Regions from separate parts of the Undibacterium sp. GrIS 1.8 genome, predicted to be linked through region 2. Evidence: predicted binding sites of a transcription regulator. Region 2 holds the regulator's gene; each other region holds the start of a gene.

Region 1 (4,900 bases), on a different contig from region 2:
ATCTTCAGGCACACGCAGACCGATGACCAGATCAACTAATTTGTAAGCGATCAGAGAAACGATACCGGACCACAGTATTGTCGTACCAACTGCCGTTGCCTGGATTTGAACCTGACCAATGATGGAGTAGGCATCAGTAGACATTTTGTTGGTGACGTAGTCCATGATGCCCTGACCACCAAGAGCAGGTGATGCAAACACACCTGTCAACAAAGCACCCAAAATACCACCGACGCCATGCACACCAAACACGTCCAATGAATCATCTGCACCCAGCAAGCGTTTCAGGCCATTGACGCCCCACAGGCAAATCACACCTGCCAGCAAACCAATGATCAAGGCACCCATAGGACCGACGAAACCACAAGCTGGTGTAATCGCAACCAGACCTGCGACCGCACCGGAAGCACCACCCAGCATAGATGGCTTACCTTTAGACATCCACTCACCGAAAACCCAGGAAACAGTCGCAGCAGCAGTAGCCAGCAAGGTATTGATGAAAGCCAATGCAGCGACATCGCCTGCTTCTAAAGCAGAACCTGCATTGAAACCAAACCAGCCCACCCACAATAATGACGCACCGATCATGGTCATTGTCAGGGAGTGTGGTGCCATCGATTCTTTACCGTAACCAACACGCTTGCCAATCAAATAAGCACCGACCAAACCTGCAACCGCAGCGTTGATGTGAACGACAGTACCGCCAGCGAAGTCTAACGCACCTTTTTGCTGCAAAAATCCACCTTTCAACAACTCGGTTGCGCCAGTAGCCGCATCTTTAATCGCATCAGGGCCAGTCCAGAACCAGACCATATGCGCGATCGGCAAGTAACTGAAAGTAAACCACAATACGATAAACAGCAGAACGGCGGTGAACTTAGCACGCTCAGCAAATGCGCCGATGATCAGACCGCATGTAATCGCTGCAAATGTCGCTTGGAAAGCCACATAGACAAACTCAGGAATCACAACACCTTTACTGAAAGTTGCCGCAGTAGAGAAAGTTGCTTTAGCCGGATCCCAAATACCGTTGAGGAAAAGGCGATCAAACGAGCCAATAAATTTGCCACCTTCTGTGAATGCCAATGAGTAGCCGTAAATGCACCACAGCACGATAATCACTGCAAAAATCATGAAGACCTGCATTAAGATTGACAGCATATTTTTAGAACGAACCAAGCCGCCGTAGAACAAAGCCAAGCCTGGAATTGTCATCAAAATGACTAACAAAGTAGATACCATCATCCAGGCAGTATCGCCCTTGTTGGCAACAGGTGCAGGTGCTGCAACAGCGCCAGAAGCGGCTGTAGCATCTGTCGCCGCTGCCGGTGCTACTGGTGCCACGGCAGCACTGGCCGCTGCGGATGCCATTTCAGCAGGCACTGATGCAACGGCTGGCGCAGTAACAGCAGCAGTAGAAGCTGGTGCATCCACTTTGGCAGATGCTTCATCGGCTGCGATTGCCGACGATGCAAAGCCAACGGACAGGAACAAGGCGCTAGTTATCAACGCTTTGCAGAATGTTTTTTTCATGTGTGATCTCCCTGATTCCACGATATCGGTCACAGTGCGTCGTTGCCGGTTTCACCGGTACGAATACGCACAACTTGTTGCAAGTCATAGACAAAAATTTTGCCGTCACCGATTTTCCCGGTACGAGCAGCAGTCTCTATCGCTTCAATAGCACGATCAACAATCGCATCATCTACCGCAGCTTCAATTTTTGTCTTAGGCAAAAAATCGACGACATATTCAGCACCGCGATACAACTCGGTATGCCCTTTTTGACGTCCGAAACCCTTGACTTCAGTGACTGTAATCCCTTGCACACCAATAGCAGACAGTGCTTCTCGCACCTCGTCTAGCTTAAAGGGTTTAATAATGGCGGTAATCAGTTTCATGCTGACCTCTATTTAATAAATGTTTTAGAACGACTTCAGTGCGGAGAAAACTACGCTTGTCTTACCGGTAAATTTGCCGGCAGGAGTAAAGTACAATTTTTCGTCAGCGTTAGTTCCGATAGCGGCAAGGCTAAAAGTAACGCCTACAAATTCTTTAGTCACACCGATTTTCCAATCTGTGTAGGAAGAAGCACTATTGTTTTTGACTGTTTGGTGGCCTGCGTGCAAATTCAGTGTGTAACCAGATTCTGGTACGACTTCTACGTTGGCACCGATATCAAGATAACCGCTGTTTTTACTATCGACGAAACCGAAAAGATTCGTCACAGAGTGTGAATATTTTGCATAGACCGGACCGTAGCCAACTTGACCATAGATTTCCGTCGTGTTTGCATTTGCAAAACCTGGCACGCTACCTAGTCCGTTGGATGGATATACGTAGGAGAGAAAACCAACATCATAAGAAACGTCTTTAACGATTTCGCCACGTTTGCCACCATAGATATCCCACTCGATATTGCCGTCACCACCAGCATCTTTAGTCCATTTGATCGTTGATAACCAAGTACCAGCGTAAAAACCTGTTGGGTTATGTGTATAGTCAGCACCGCCTTGTAAAGCGGGATTTAGACGAGATTGCGAAATGCCGCGATAGCGGTAATCGCTTACACCACCAATATTGAAACTAACTTCGTTGTCCGGCTTAGCATCTTCTGCATGGGCTAAACTCGCGCCAAATGAGGCTGCTACTGCGACTGCTAATAATAATTTTTTCATCGTACTTTCCCATTTTTAGTTATGTTACGGTTTAAAAAACTTTTATCATTCGTACCATTAGCAGGAGTCGTGCCAAGTCTGGATTTAAACAAAATAAAATTTGCTAATTTGATGAATCATCCGCAGCAAACATCGTAAAAATTCATATTAGAGGGAGCATCTAAGTTCATAGATGTGTTTGTTACGTTATGATTTCACTCTGCTTAGCGTATAGTTAGGTATTAAATAGGCAATACAATTCTGGACATCAAGAAAAATGCACCAATACTTGGCGCCATAAAATTACACACCTAAATTAACTGCACTAATTTTGTGCATAAAAATCGACCAATAGGAAATCAATATGAACAAGCAAGATTTTTTTAGTGATATTCAAACCAAAATTAACCAGGTGTTAGAAAATTCACCAGCCAAAGACATTGAAAAAAATGTCAAAGCGATGATGAGTCAGGGTTTCTCCAAACTGGATTTGGTTACCCGGGAAGAATTTGATATCCAGGCGCAAGTCCTGGCAAAAACCCGTGCCAAGTTAGAGGCATTAGAAGCGCGCATCGCTGCGCTAGAAGTACCGGCCGATAAAACTTAAACACTAAGCTCAAACAATAATGTCACTCGCCGTACTGAAAAGCCGTGCCCTTACCGGGATGGAAGCACCAGAGGTCACTGTGGAGGTGCATCTGGCAAATGGTCTTCCCTCGTTTACGATTGTGGGTTTGCCCGAAACTGAGGTCAAAGAATCTAAAGATCGCGTCAGAGCGGCTTTGCAAAATGCGCGGTTTGATTTCCCTACCAAGCGCATCACTGTCAATCTGGCACCCGCAGATTTACCTAAAGTATGAACAATATTTTTATTTGAGAATGCACATCGCTATATGCGAATAGCACATAGATAAATAAGAACCTATGGTCGAAAAGAAAGAACGCGCCGCTTTTCATCCTCAATTTTACGTCGACGGCTTGGCGCGAATTTTGTGGATCGGGCAACTGAAAAAGGTAAACGAACACAAAGGCTCATCTTGGATAAGAGTCTATTGGATTGAAATTGAAAGTAATGTCCATCATCCTAATTTCAACCATTGTGCTCCAGCTGCTGATGCAATAGTCCAGAATATAGATTTACCAATCGGTTATTTACCACTGATTCATATAAATGCAATATTGCACAAAGGCTTAGTCGTAAGTCCCTGGAAAGACGGAAAACTGCCCTTCGAATGTCGGTCAAACGGCCGCAGTAAAATTGATTTCTCAAGGGGAAATTTAACGGTATTTAATCGGCGAGAAATCGACGAGCTAAATGAGCCGATCTTAGCCTTCAAGGCAGATCGTTTAAAGGAGATGCCGGACTCAAATGCAAAGTGCATTGGCGTTCGCATTGGAGAGGATCCATACGCAATTATTTTTCCTTGCGCTGAAATTTTACGTTTTTTCTATTGCACTTCTTCCACCATGGCAAACGTGTTATTCGATGGACGTATTTTTGAACCAGAGAAGCACTTATTTGATGCCTTAGAAGGAAGGTCCTTTGGACCTTTAGAGGGACACGTTTTCATCACATTAAGAAAGCAAATGCTTGATAGTGATGCAAAGATCATTGCATCATTTTTTTCTGACCCCAAAGTGCTTAGTGCTGCGCAGTTAATACATCTGGAAGCCATTCGTAAAGAAGGTATTTATAGAGATGTTCTCGCCTATCCACCAGTAGATGGTGAGGTAGACCTTGAGTTCTTCTATATACCGATCAAAACAGGTGGAAAAACTCGTATTTTTGTTACTAAATTGATTAAGAGCTATCATCAAACAAACTTCAATACTTTAGAGTTTGACCGCGAAAACAACTTTGAGGATGCGCCAAGTAATAAAGATGGCGAGGTAGACGAGGTGCCCTGTGATTTAGAGGGAGATCCGGCGGAAGCAAATCCACCAACCATGGCGGACGGCACTTACATGGATCCTCGCCTGGCAGCAGATTTTAGGAGAATCGAATTAGGGAGCAGATTTCCCGAAATAATGAGTATTCCATGGAATAAAATCCCCGCATCAAAAACAAACCTACCTGCTCGACGTCGCAGACTGCGTAATGTAACGTCTCTCTTACGTAGTTTAACAACGGCTAAAGGAAACGGTAAGGGCGAATCTCTAAGGAAAGTAAACATTCAAGCTCCGACTGATTTCGAGTCTGAGCCCACAGAATCTAACGAGATATCACGTGAAATTGGCAGCAT
Region 2 (4,900 bases):
GCAAGCTAAAGCACAAGTTGAGATTAATACCCAAAGTGACGAGATTCATCTGTATGACAATGTTCAGGTAGTAAGGCCTGAGAGTGATACTACAAAATACATGCAGTTAAATACCGATTATCTATTGTTGTTACCCGATCTGAATACGATGAAAACAGATCATCCCGTGACCTTGTATTCACAAAATTCAGAAACACATGCAGTTGGAATGACGGCGAATAATGAGACACAAGAGACTCAGTTACTAAGTCAGGTTCACATGCATTTTACTAAGCCAGGTGCGAAGTCAGGCACGAAGCAAAAAACATCTAATTAATCAAAATGGAGAGCAAGTAATGAGCTTCCACAATAAACAATTCAAGCATCTGATCGGCGGCTTTTTATGTGCTGTCAGTGCAGTAGTTTTACATTCGGCGGCATTTGCTGAAAAAGCGGATGCCGATAAGCCGACAGAAATTACCGCAGATCATTCTATTTCCGAAGGGAAGAAAAACGTATCTACCATCACGGGGAATGTCGTTTTGACCCGAGGTACCTTGTTAGTCAAAGCCGAGCGCGCTGTCGTGACAACCGCACAAGATGGAACGCAGAGTGCTGTTCTCTATGCTGTTGCGGGCGGCAAAGTATTTTTCCGTCAAAAGCGTGACGGCGGTCCAGACTTATGGGTAGAAGGTGTAGCAGACCGGGTCGAATATGACACCAGGACAGAATTAGTAAAATTTATTTCTAAGGCTGACGTGAAATATCTTGAAGGTAAAACCGTCACACAGGAACAGCAGGGCGACTTTTTATCCTACGACAGTCTTAGCGATGTATTCGTGGCGACTAATAATACGTCTGGAAAATCTGTTGACGGTGGCGGACGTGTGACGTTAATTTTGGCTCCAAAATCCGACAAAAAAGTCAAAGAATAAGATGAGTACATTATTAGTTAAGGGTTTGCAAAAGCGCTATGGCGCGCGGCAAGTCGTCCGTGACGTGTCGTTGGAAGTAAAGAGCGGTGAAGTGGTCGGTTTGCTAGGTCCGAACGGCGCTGGCAAGACTACATCGTTTTATATGATTGTTGGACTGGTACCCTCTGATGCCGGTGAGATCAATATTGATGGTGTTGATATCTCGCGCTTACCCATACACAAACGTGCAACCTTGGGCTTATCTTATTTGCCGCAAGAGGCCTCGGTATTTCGTAAGCTGTCTGTAGAAGACAATATCCGTGCAGTTCTTGAATTACAAAAAGATGAAAACGATCAATTTCTGAGTAAAAAGAAAATTGAAAAACGTTTAGACACCTTGCTGGCCGAATTGCAGATTGACGGCATTCGTGAAAATCAGGCTTTATCCTTGTCGGGTGGTGAACGTCGCAGGGTAGAGATCGCCAGAGCATTGGCAACCAATCCTCGTTTCGTGTTGTTGGATGAGCCTTTTGCAGGCGTCGATCCGATTGCCGTCATTGAGATCCAACGGATTGTGCGCTTCCTTAAAAACCGGGGTATCGGCGTTCTGATCACAGATCACAATGTACGCGAAACTCTTGGCATTTGTGACCATGCCTACATCATTAATCAGGGCGCTGTGTTGGCGACTGGTAAGCCAGACGATATCATTAAAGACGAATCGGTTCGCCGAGTTTATCTGGGAGAGCATTTCCGCATGTAGCGGGAAGCCATACGATGATGAAGCAAAGCCTGCAACTCCGCACGTCCCAGCATTTGGCCTTAACGCCCCAATTGCAGCAATCGATACGTTTGCTGCAATTGTCCACGCTGGAGCTACATCAAGAGTTAGAAAATCTACTTTCCGACAATCCCATGTTGGAGCGGGTAGATGATCCTATGGATAATGCAGTGCGCTTGCTGGCCGACGGCGCCATCAGTGCGACTACGAATAATTCTGAAACTGAATTCGCCGCGCCAGAAATGAATGGCGATGCAGCTACTGCAAGTGCCAGTACTGAAAATGCCGAGCTTAGCGAAGTCGCTGCCTCTGCCGATAGCACCAGCGCGAATGAAGAAGAGTGGAGCTTTGATGATGTTCCTCAAGGCAGCAAATCGTCAGAAGAAGATGACGGACGTCCGCAGTTAGAAGCAGCACAAACTAGCCTCAGAGATCACTTGTTGGAGCAGATGCGATTGAACATTCGCGAGCCCCGTGATCGTGCTCTGATTGAGCTGATGATTGATGCCTTGGATACCAATGGCTATTTGATGGAAACGCTTGAAGAAATTCATGCCAGCTTGCCATTGGAATTATGTGTTGAGCCGGAAGAATTATCCTTTGCGCTGAACATGTTGCAGAACTTTGACCCTAGCGGTGTCGGTGCCAGAAATGTATCCGAATGTCTGGCCTTGCAGATTAAACGTTTTCCTAAAATTCCTTTTGTGACGCGTCGGCTGGCGCAAAAAATTGTTGAGAGCCACATCACTTTATTCGCTCAAAGAGATTTTAATAAGTTGAAGAAAATCCTTAATTGTGATGACGAGGATTTACGCGAAGCGCAAGTGGTTATTCGTCAATGTAACCCCAAACCGGGTGCTGAATTTGCCGTGGCGGCTTCAGATTATGTCGTGCCGGATGTGATAGTCAGAAAGACAGTGAACGGCTGGCAAGTATTACTCAATCAAGATGTGATGCCAAAGCTACGTGTTAATAGTATGTACGCCAGCATCATGAAGCAAAATCGGGGTGACGGTACGCTAGGTTCCCAATTGCAAGAGGCGCGCTGGCTAATCAAAAATATGCGGCAACGCTTTGATACGATTTTGCGGGTTTCACAAGCGATAGTTGAAAGACAACGTAATTTTTTCACGCACGGTGCCGTTGCAATGCGACCACTTGTGTTGCGCGAAATTGCTGATACACTGGGTTTACACGAGAGCACTATTTCTCGTGTAACGACGCAAAAATACATGCTGACCCCGCATGGTATGTTTGAGTTGAAATATTTCTTCGGTAGCCATGTCGCGACGGAAGCAGGGGGGGAAGCATCATCCACCGCGATACGTGCACTCATCAAGCAGTTGATAGGAGCAGAAGACCAGAAAATCCCACTCTCTGACAGCAAGATTGCAGACATGCTGGGAGAACAAGGCATGGTAATTGCGCGACGCACAGTCGCCAAATATCGCGAGGCCTTGAAAATCCCGCCAGTAAGCCTGCGCAAATCTTTGTAACTTGTTCTTGAAATATCCTCGTGTGTTGCTATATATAATTTAGCTCAATAAATAATTTAAGTATTAGTCTGCCAATTCATCGTCTGATTAAATTTACATTAATTGAGTTAAGACAAAATGTTTGTAACAAGTAAGATTACCAAGGAGCGTAGTATGAATCTCACCATCAGTGGACATCACCTCGAAGTAACTCCTGCAATTCGTGAACATGTGCAAAATAAGCTTGAACGTATCAGGCGGCATTTCGATCAAGTAATTGATATCGCCGTCATCCTGACCGTGGACAAGCTCAAAGAAAAGGAAAAACGCCATAAAGCAGACATTAATCTGCACATCAGTGGCAAAGATATTCATGTTGAAAGCCTGGCACAAGATCTCTACGCCGCCATCGACACTCTCATCGACAAACTGGACCGACAAGTCATTAAACATAAAGACAAAATCCAAAATCATCAACATGACGCGATCAAACACATACCCGATCCGACGCCAGTGTAAGCAGATGACTTAGTCGCTTTTTCGATTAGAAAATAGCAAAAAAGGACGCAATCCGGCGTCCTTTTTTTGTTTACGTAACACTTGATTTTTTTGCGAAGATTATGCGCTGATATAAATATACTCCCATATTATTTTTATAAATATGGCTTATTGTCCAGTAATTACATGGACAACTAAAATATACCTGGGGAGAGTATTTATATTGGGTACTGGAGAAATAAGCGACACTCGTAGCTATTCATTTCTTTAAGCCGCACAGATTAGCTTGTACGCATTTAAATTTAACCTCAATACCCTAAAGTTTTTCCGTCGGGATTGCGCGGATCTGAATAACCATCAAATCCCTGATTGCTCATTTGTATCGTTTGTGTGCGCCCCATAGTCGGTGACAATCTCAGATGCTGACCTTTTTGCTCCAGTATGTTTAAGGTATCGATAGTGATCCCTTTTTCTACGCGCAATTGATCTGGCATCCATTGATGATGAATGCGAGGCGCAATGCTGGCTTCGGCAATATTCATATCATGGTCAATCACATTCATAATAATTTGCAAACTGGTGGTGATAATCCGGCTACCCCCCGGGCTGCCTGTGGTCAGAAATGGTCGTCCGTCTTTTAAAATAATTGTCGGTGACATTGAGCTGAGCGGGCGCTTGTATGCCGCAATCGCATTGGCATCGCCACCAAGTAATCCAAACGCGTTGGGAGCACCCGCTTTTACGGAGAAATCATCCATTTCATTATTTAAGGTAATGCCGGTGCCGCTAGCAACGATGCCGCTACCAAAATTCAGATTCAGCGTGTAGGTAGTTGCGACGACGTTACCATACTGATCTGCTGTAGCAAAATGGGTAGTTTGATCACTTTCGTAAGGCGCTAGTTTACCGGGCTTGATTTGATCGGACGGCGTTGCATGTTCTGGATTAATTTTCTTTGATAACTCATCAGCATAGGCGCGTGATGTCAGTGCTTTAATCGGTACTTTGACAAAATCGGGATCGCCCAAATATTCAGAACGATCGGCATAAGCGAGCTTCATGGTCTCCGCCATCAGGTGTAAGTTTTGTGCGCTATTACTGCCTTGTTCTTTAATCGGAAAGTGTTCAAGAATATGCAACATTTGTACGATGTGTACGCCGCCTGAGCTGGGTGGCGGCATGGCCACGATTTCATAGCCGCGATAACTACCTTTGACGGGTTCGCGCTCGACGACCTTATAATTTTTCATATC
Region 3 (4,900 bases), on a different contig from region 2:
ACCTTTGCCTAGCAAAACGACCTGTACTGTTTCCAACAAAATCAAAACATCTAAAAAAAGACTATTGTTTTTGACGTAATACAAATCATATTGCAGCTTTTGCAAAGAATCTTCTACCGAGGCTCCGTAGGCATATCTCACCTGAGCCATACCGGTAATACCTGGCTTAATGCTGTGCCGCAAATTATAAAAAGGAACATCTTTGCATAGCTGATCTACAAAGAAAGGCCTTTCAGGGCGAGGGCCAACAAAACTCATTTCGCCTTTCAAGACATTCAGTATTTGAGGTAATTCGTCAATGCGCAACTTGCGGATGATCTTACCGACTCTAGTAACACGTGGATCATTCGTTGTTGCCCATTGCGGATTACCAGCTCGCTCAGCATTCGTACCCATACTACGAAACTTCAAAACCATATAGGTTCTGCCGTCTTTCCCGACTCGCTCTTGCTTATAAAGGATGGGGCCACGATCTTCCAAATAAATAAGACAAGTAGTAATTAACATGACAGGCGACGCCAACAAGAAAATAATCGCACTGACGAATAAATCAAAAATCTGTTTAATAATTCGCCGCAAAAAATTCTGATTAAATCCATCACCAAAGACGAGCCAGCCAGGCTGTAAAGACTCAACGCGAATTTGACATGCCTCGCGCTCAAAAAAGGCCGCAGCATCAATCACTCTCACGCCACTTAATTTGCACTCAAGCAAATCATCAATCGGAAATTGTGAGCCACGTCGATTTTGTACTGCAACCACAATTTCATCTGCATTATATTTTTCAGCAAGGGTACTTAAGCGAGTGTTCGCGGGGAAAAAATTGACATTAACAACCTGGCAATCTTCATCACTAACTGGCATAAAGCCTAATATTTCATATTCATGATGGGCTGAATTACTCAAAGCAAGTTCACAACACTCCTTTGCAATAGCGCCACTTCCAAGAAAGATAATCCTTGACCGTAAAACGCCAGATTGCGATGTCTTAAATATTAAAACTCGCGCCACCAAAATGCCGATAGCGGCAATAACCAACACAATACCCAGCATACCTCTGCCAATATACAAAGTCGGCAGCACATAAAATACTAAGGTAATGAGGATTAATGCCATGGCAAACGAAGGCATCAGACGAAGAAATGTATTACGAATACCCTCTCTAAAATTGATCTGATACATGCCCAATGCACTCATGCTAAATACGACTGCAAAGGCAAATACACAGGCAGTTTGAAAAAAACTATTAGACGAGGATGAAAACGGAAGTTCATGATCAACATCACGAATCATTGCTCCAAAATAAACTGATACCAGCGAAATGCTGAATTCAATCAAGAGCAAAATCGAAGTGATACGTGATACGTGGTGGTTGGCGATTCTAAACATCTATGCTCCACAGCCCAGCAACAAATTAATTGCAAAAAAAACATTATTCATATAGAGATTACTATATTTTTTGCAATTTTTACAGTGATTAATAAAAATGAAATATATTCTGCGCAGAATGCAACAGCCCAGAATATTTTTACCATTACTTAAGTAAAGACTGGTAAATGCAAAAAAGCTGCCTGATTACTATCAGGCAGCTTCCAACAAAAAAACTTGTTTTATATTATTTTGCTTTACGGCGCAGACTAGCCAGACCTGCCAAACCCAATCCCAACAAAGCGATAGATGCTGGCTCTGGAATTTTATTGGATCTGATTGGATCATTGATCAAACCGGTGAAGCATTGACCTGCGCTGATCTGTGCGCTTGTGCAAACACCCGAACCAGCATCAGCACCGTTGTCACTCAAAGTATATTTACCGTCAAAATCGTGTCCGAATTGAGCGTTTGTATTCCATGAGCTGTAAGCAGTTCCGCCAACAACATCACCGAAAAACGAACCCTTGCCGTCAGCTGGCAAGTTTGTAGAAGTCGCTTGCTGTACCAACGTTGATTGAGTTTCATCAGCTGTTGGATCAAATCCGCCAGCAACATTAACCAATTGCTTTCCTGCACCAAACACTACTTGCAAATAAGCTGGGCCGAGACCTGCAAACGCTGAATAGCTATTGAATCCTGTACGATCGTTTGGATTTGCGTTGAAATCGGAATCCAAAGCATTAATCTTTGTTGCAGAGCGATATACATCCAAATGGATCAATCCATCTGAAGTGCCGCCAGTCGCACCAATGTTGTAGATATTAAAACCGGATGCAGTTGAGACGATATTCAAATCTGCAATGCCGTAAATCATGTAATACAAATAACTACCATCAGACAAACCAGCAGCCCAGGATTTGCCGCCTGTACCCAAGATCTGAGTAATTGAGCCTACACCCCAAGTTGTTTCGTTGCTGCCAGCTGTTGTATTTGTTTCAGTTGTTAAACCGACCAATTTGATATTCAAATTGCCAGTAAGATCATCCAAAGTTGTTGCACCGGCTGACAATGATGCCAAGCCCAAGGATGTTGCTGCTATCCATTTTTTCATGTTCATATTAGTTCTCCACATTTGTTTAGGGCGCGGTTAATTGAGCGTCGACGTCATATAAGCAAATGCTGTGCCACTATTTACCGTTAATATATTCTCATAGGAGAACCCAGTACAAATATCGGTTTTAATGAAAAAAATCATCCTATATTTAGATCTGCTGTAAGAAAAATCGACAGCTTTAAAATGTAAATAAACAGGCTATTTGTCTATGGAGATGCCGCATGGAAATAGCTGTTATCTCTATTAATTACCTACCGGAACGTTAACTAAATTTCACCACTTATGCTTTGACATGTTATATGCTTGTGTGAGCTTAAAACAGTCAATTTTGCAAACATATTCGAGGACATTATTATGACTACCAGTTTTAATTATGATTATTTTGTAACTCGGAATAATGGCTATGTGGATCTGACGACCCAAAAAAAAATCAGCGAAACCACGATCTTGATTGCAGGTTGCGGCATTGGCAGTAGCGTCGCCGTTTGTGCCACGCGGATGGGGTTTTGCAACTTCGTCTTAGTCGATGGCGACGTCGTCGATGCGCATAATCTAAACCGACAATTTTATGATTTTGACGATATCGGCAAACCCAAAGTTGAGGCCTTGAAACGTCAAATTTTACGCATCAACCCTGAGGCTAAGGTTGAGGCGATTTATGCCTACTTAAATAAAGATAACACTGCAGATATCGTCAAAAAAGCTAATATCGTTTTTGATACTGTCGATTTTCTTGATCTCGAAGCAATCCTGAGTCTACATACGGCAGCCAAAGCATTTCACACAGAATTGTTCACGGCCCTGTCTATCGGATATGGCGCTGGAGTTCTTTATTTCCCCTCAGATTCTGGTATTTCATTGACCGATTTAATTGCGAATGACATTCAAGACAGTCAGGGTGAAGGGGATGCGAGTTATGCCAATGTTTTTGCGAAAATAATGAATCGAATTGGCGCTCATTTAGACAAACAAGTCGTGGAGCAGGTGGCAAAAGCGTTAACCATTATGGAAGATGGCAGACCTTGCCCGGCATCACAAATAGCGGTTGGTAGTTTTACGATTGCGGCGATGGCGGTATCGATGATGCATGACGTTATTGCTGGATTAAAAGTGCCAAGCGCACCGCAAATGGTGGTACACAGCTTTAGAAATAATCAAACTAAACTCATCAACATTACCGAGTAATTATTTTCGATTCTGGTCTATCGATAAGCTTAAAAATTAATCTGATTACTAAAATTAATCCGACTCAGATCACCTTCCTTGCTAGGTGCGACGCTTAGTTAGGCGCTGCCAGAAACTACCTAAAAAGGTAAAAAAAACGATCTTAAATGGAATAGGCTGGTCGTTAAACCATGCTGCTAAAAATTTATTTTCTCTTTGCAGACGCTCTTCCAATTCATTTAAATCAACGATAAATGGGGTAACAGGTCCGTAATAATCAGTTTGCGGTCCAATGGGTACAAACCTGAATCCCATCTTATCTAATGAACGTGCGAGTGACCTCTCCATTGCTGCATACCAAAAACGAATTCCATTTTGGCGGCTATACCGATACATTTCCCTATACAGGCCTAACAATAGTAATGGGCTATTGCCTCTGCGAGTCTTCCCGCCTTGGTTAGGTTTAATAGTTGCAGAGCTACCTTTTTCTAAAAAGTCTTTGGACACACCTTCCATTGAATCACCTCGACGTCGACGATGCGTCTTACGAACGACCAGGCGAGATATTTCTCCCGCGATCGCACGATCTGGCATTTCAAAAGTATCAAAAATACTGCAATGACTTTCAAACGGGTAATCTAGCGACGTGAGTGGCTGAACCAGTCTCACAGTCCCTACGATCTCATCTTCCATTGTGTAGGCTGCAAAATGGGTCGCACAATCATCATATTCATCGCTTTCAAGTCCATTTTGAAACTCCTCGGTTGGAAGAAATTGACACTCCAGGCAATAGACCTCGTATCGCAATTGAAAAATTTCTTTTAGCAATACTGATTCAATATTGCCTCGTAATTCCTTACGAAACTTAAAGTAAGGAACCAAAATATCTCGCTTGCCGAATATTCTCTCGATCAACATATTGCCTTCCGCTCTAAAGCTGATTTTTGCTTGCTCGATGCATCACGATGGGTGAAGAGGTTACTAAATTCCTTTGATATGGATGAGTCGTCTTTTGATAAAGACGATTTATTTTTTGAACATAATCATGTGTTTCTAAGTAAGGCGGTACGCCATGATATTTTTCTACCGCACCCTCGCCGGCGTTATAGGCCGCAGCAACGAGGGAAACATTACCTCTAAAATAGGCGAGCAACCAACGTAAATACGATAGCCCACCTTTAATATTGTCTTCTGCATCAAAAGCGTTTTTTACACTAAAACGTTGTGCGGTGTCGGGTGTAAGTTGCATCA

The links. The regulator sigma-54, encoded in region 2, starts transcription at its own class of promoters, with help from an activator protein. The targets are predictions, from matches to a motif close to TGGCANGNAANCTGCTTT.
Region 1: a site for sigma-54 is predicted at 2,736-2,753, ahead of AAKU64_RS00040 (TorF family putative porin). Genes of this name have one in related genera too.
Region 3: a site for sigma-54 is predicted at 2,541-2,558, ahead of AAKU64_RS12715 (PEP-CTERM sorting domain-containing protein). Genes of this name have one in related genera too.

The regions. Positions count from the first base shown of each region.
Region 1 is NZ_JBEONQ010000001.1:4,618-9,517, forward strand. It holds gene AAKU64_RS00030 (ammonium transporter) at 1-1,533, opposite strand, end outside; gene AAKU64_RS00035 (P-II family nitrogen regulator) at 1,563-1,901, opposite strand; gene AAKU64_RS00040 (TorF family putative porin) at 1,926-2,678, opposite strand; gene AAKU64_RS00045 (accessory factor UbiK family protein) at 3,022-3,264, shown strand; partial or broken gene AAKU64_RS00050 (magnesium chelatase domain-containing protein) at 3,284-3,511, shown strand; gene AAKU64_RS00055 (hypothetical protein) at 3,582-4,900, shown strand, end outside.
Region 2 is NZ_JBEONQ010000006.1:79,402-84,301, reverse strand. It holds gene lptC (LPS export ABC transporter periplasmic protein LptC) at 1-316, shown strand, start outside; gene lptA (lipopolysaccharide transport periplasmic protein LptA) at 336-914, shown strand; gene lptB (LPS export ABC transporter ATP-binding protein) at 916-1,656, shown strand; gene AAKU64_RS04395 (RNA polymerase factor sigma-54) at 1,674-3,170, shown strand; gene hpf (ribosome hibernation-promoting factor, HPF/YfiA family) at 3,324-3,668, shown strand; gene ggt (gamma-glutamyltransferase) at 3,956-4,900, opposite strand, start outside.
Region 3 is NZ_JBEONQ010000024.1:4,498-9,397, reverse strand. It holds gene AAKU64_RS12720 (TIGR03013 family XrtA/PEP-CTERM system glycosyltransferase) at 1-1,389, opposite strand, end outside; gene AAKU64_RS12715 (PEP-CTERM sorting domain-containing protein) at 1,616-2,488, opposite strand; gene AAKU64_RS12710 (ThiF family adenylyltransferase) at 2,840-3,670, shown strand; gene AAKU64_RS12705 (PEP-CTERM/exosortase system-associated acyltransferase) at 3,752-4,567, opposite strand; gene AAKU64_RS12700 (transglycosylase SLT domain-containing protein) at 4,581-4,900, opposite strand, start outside.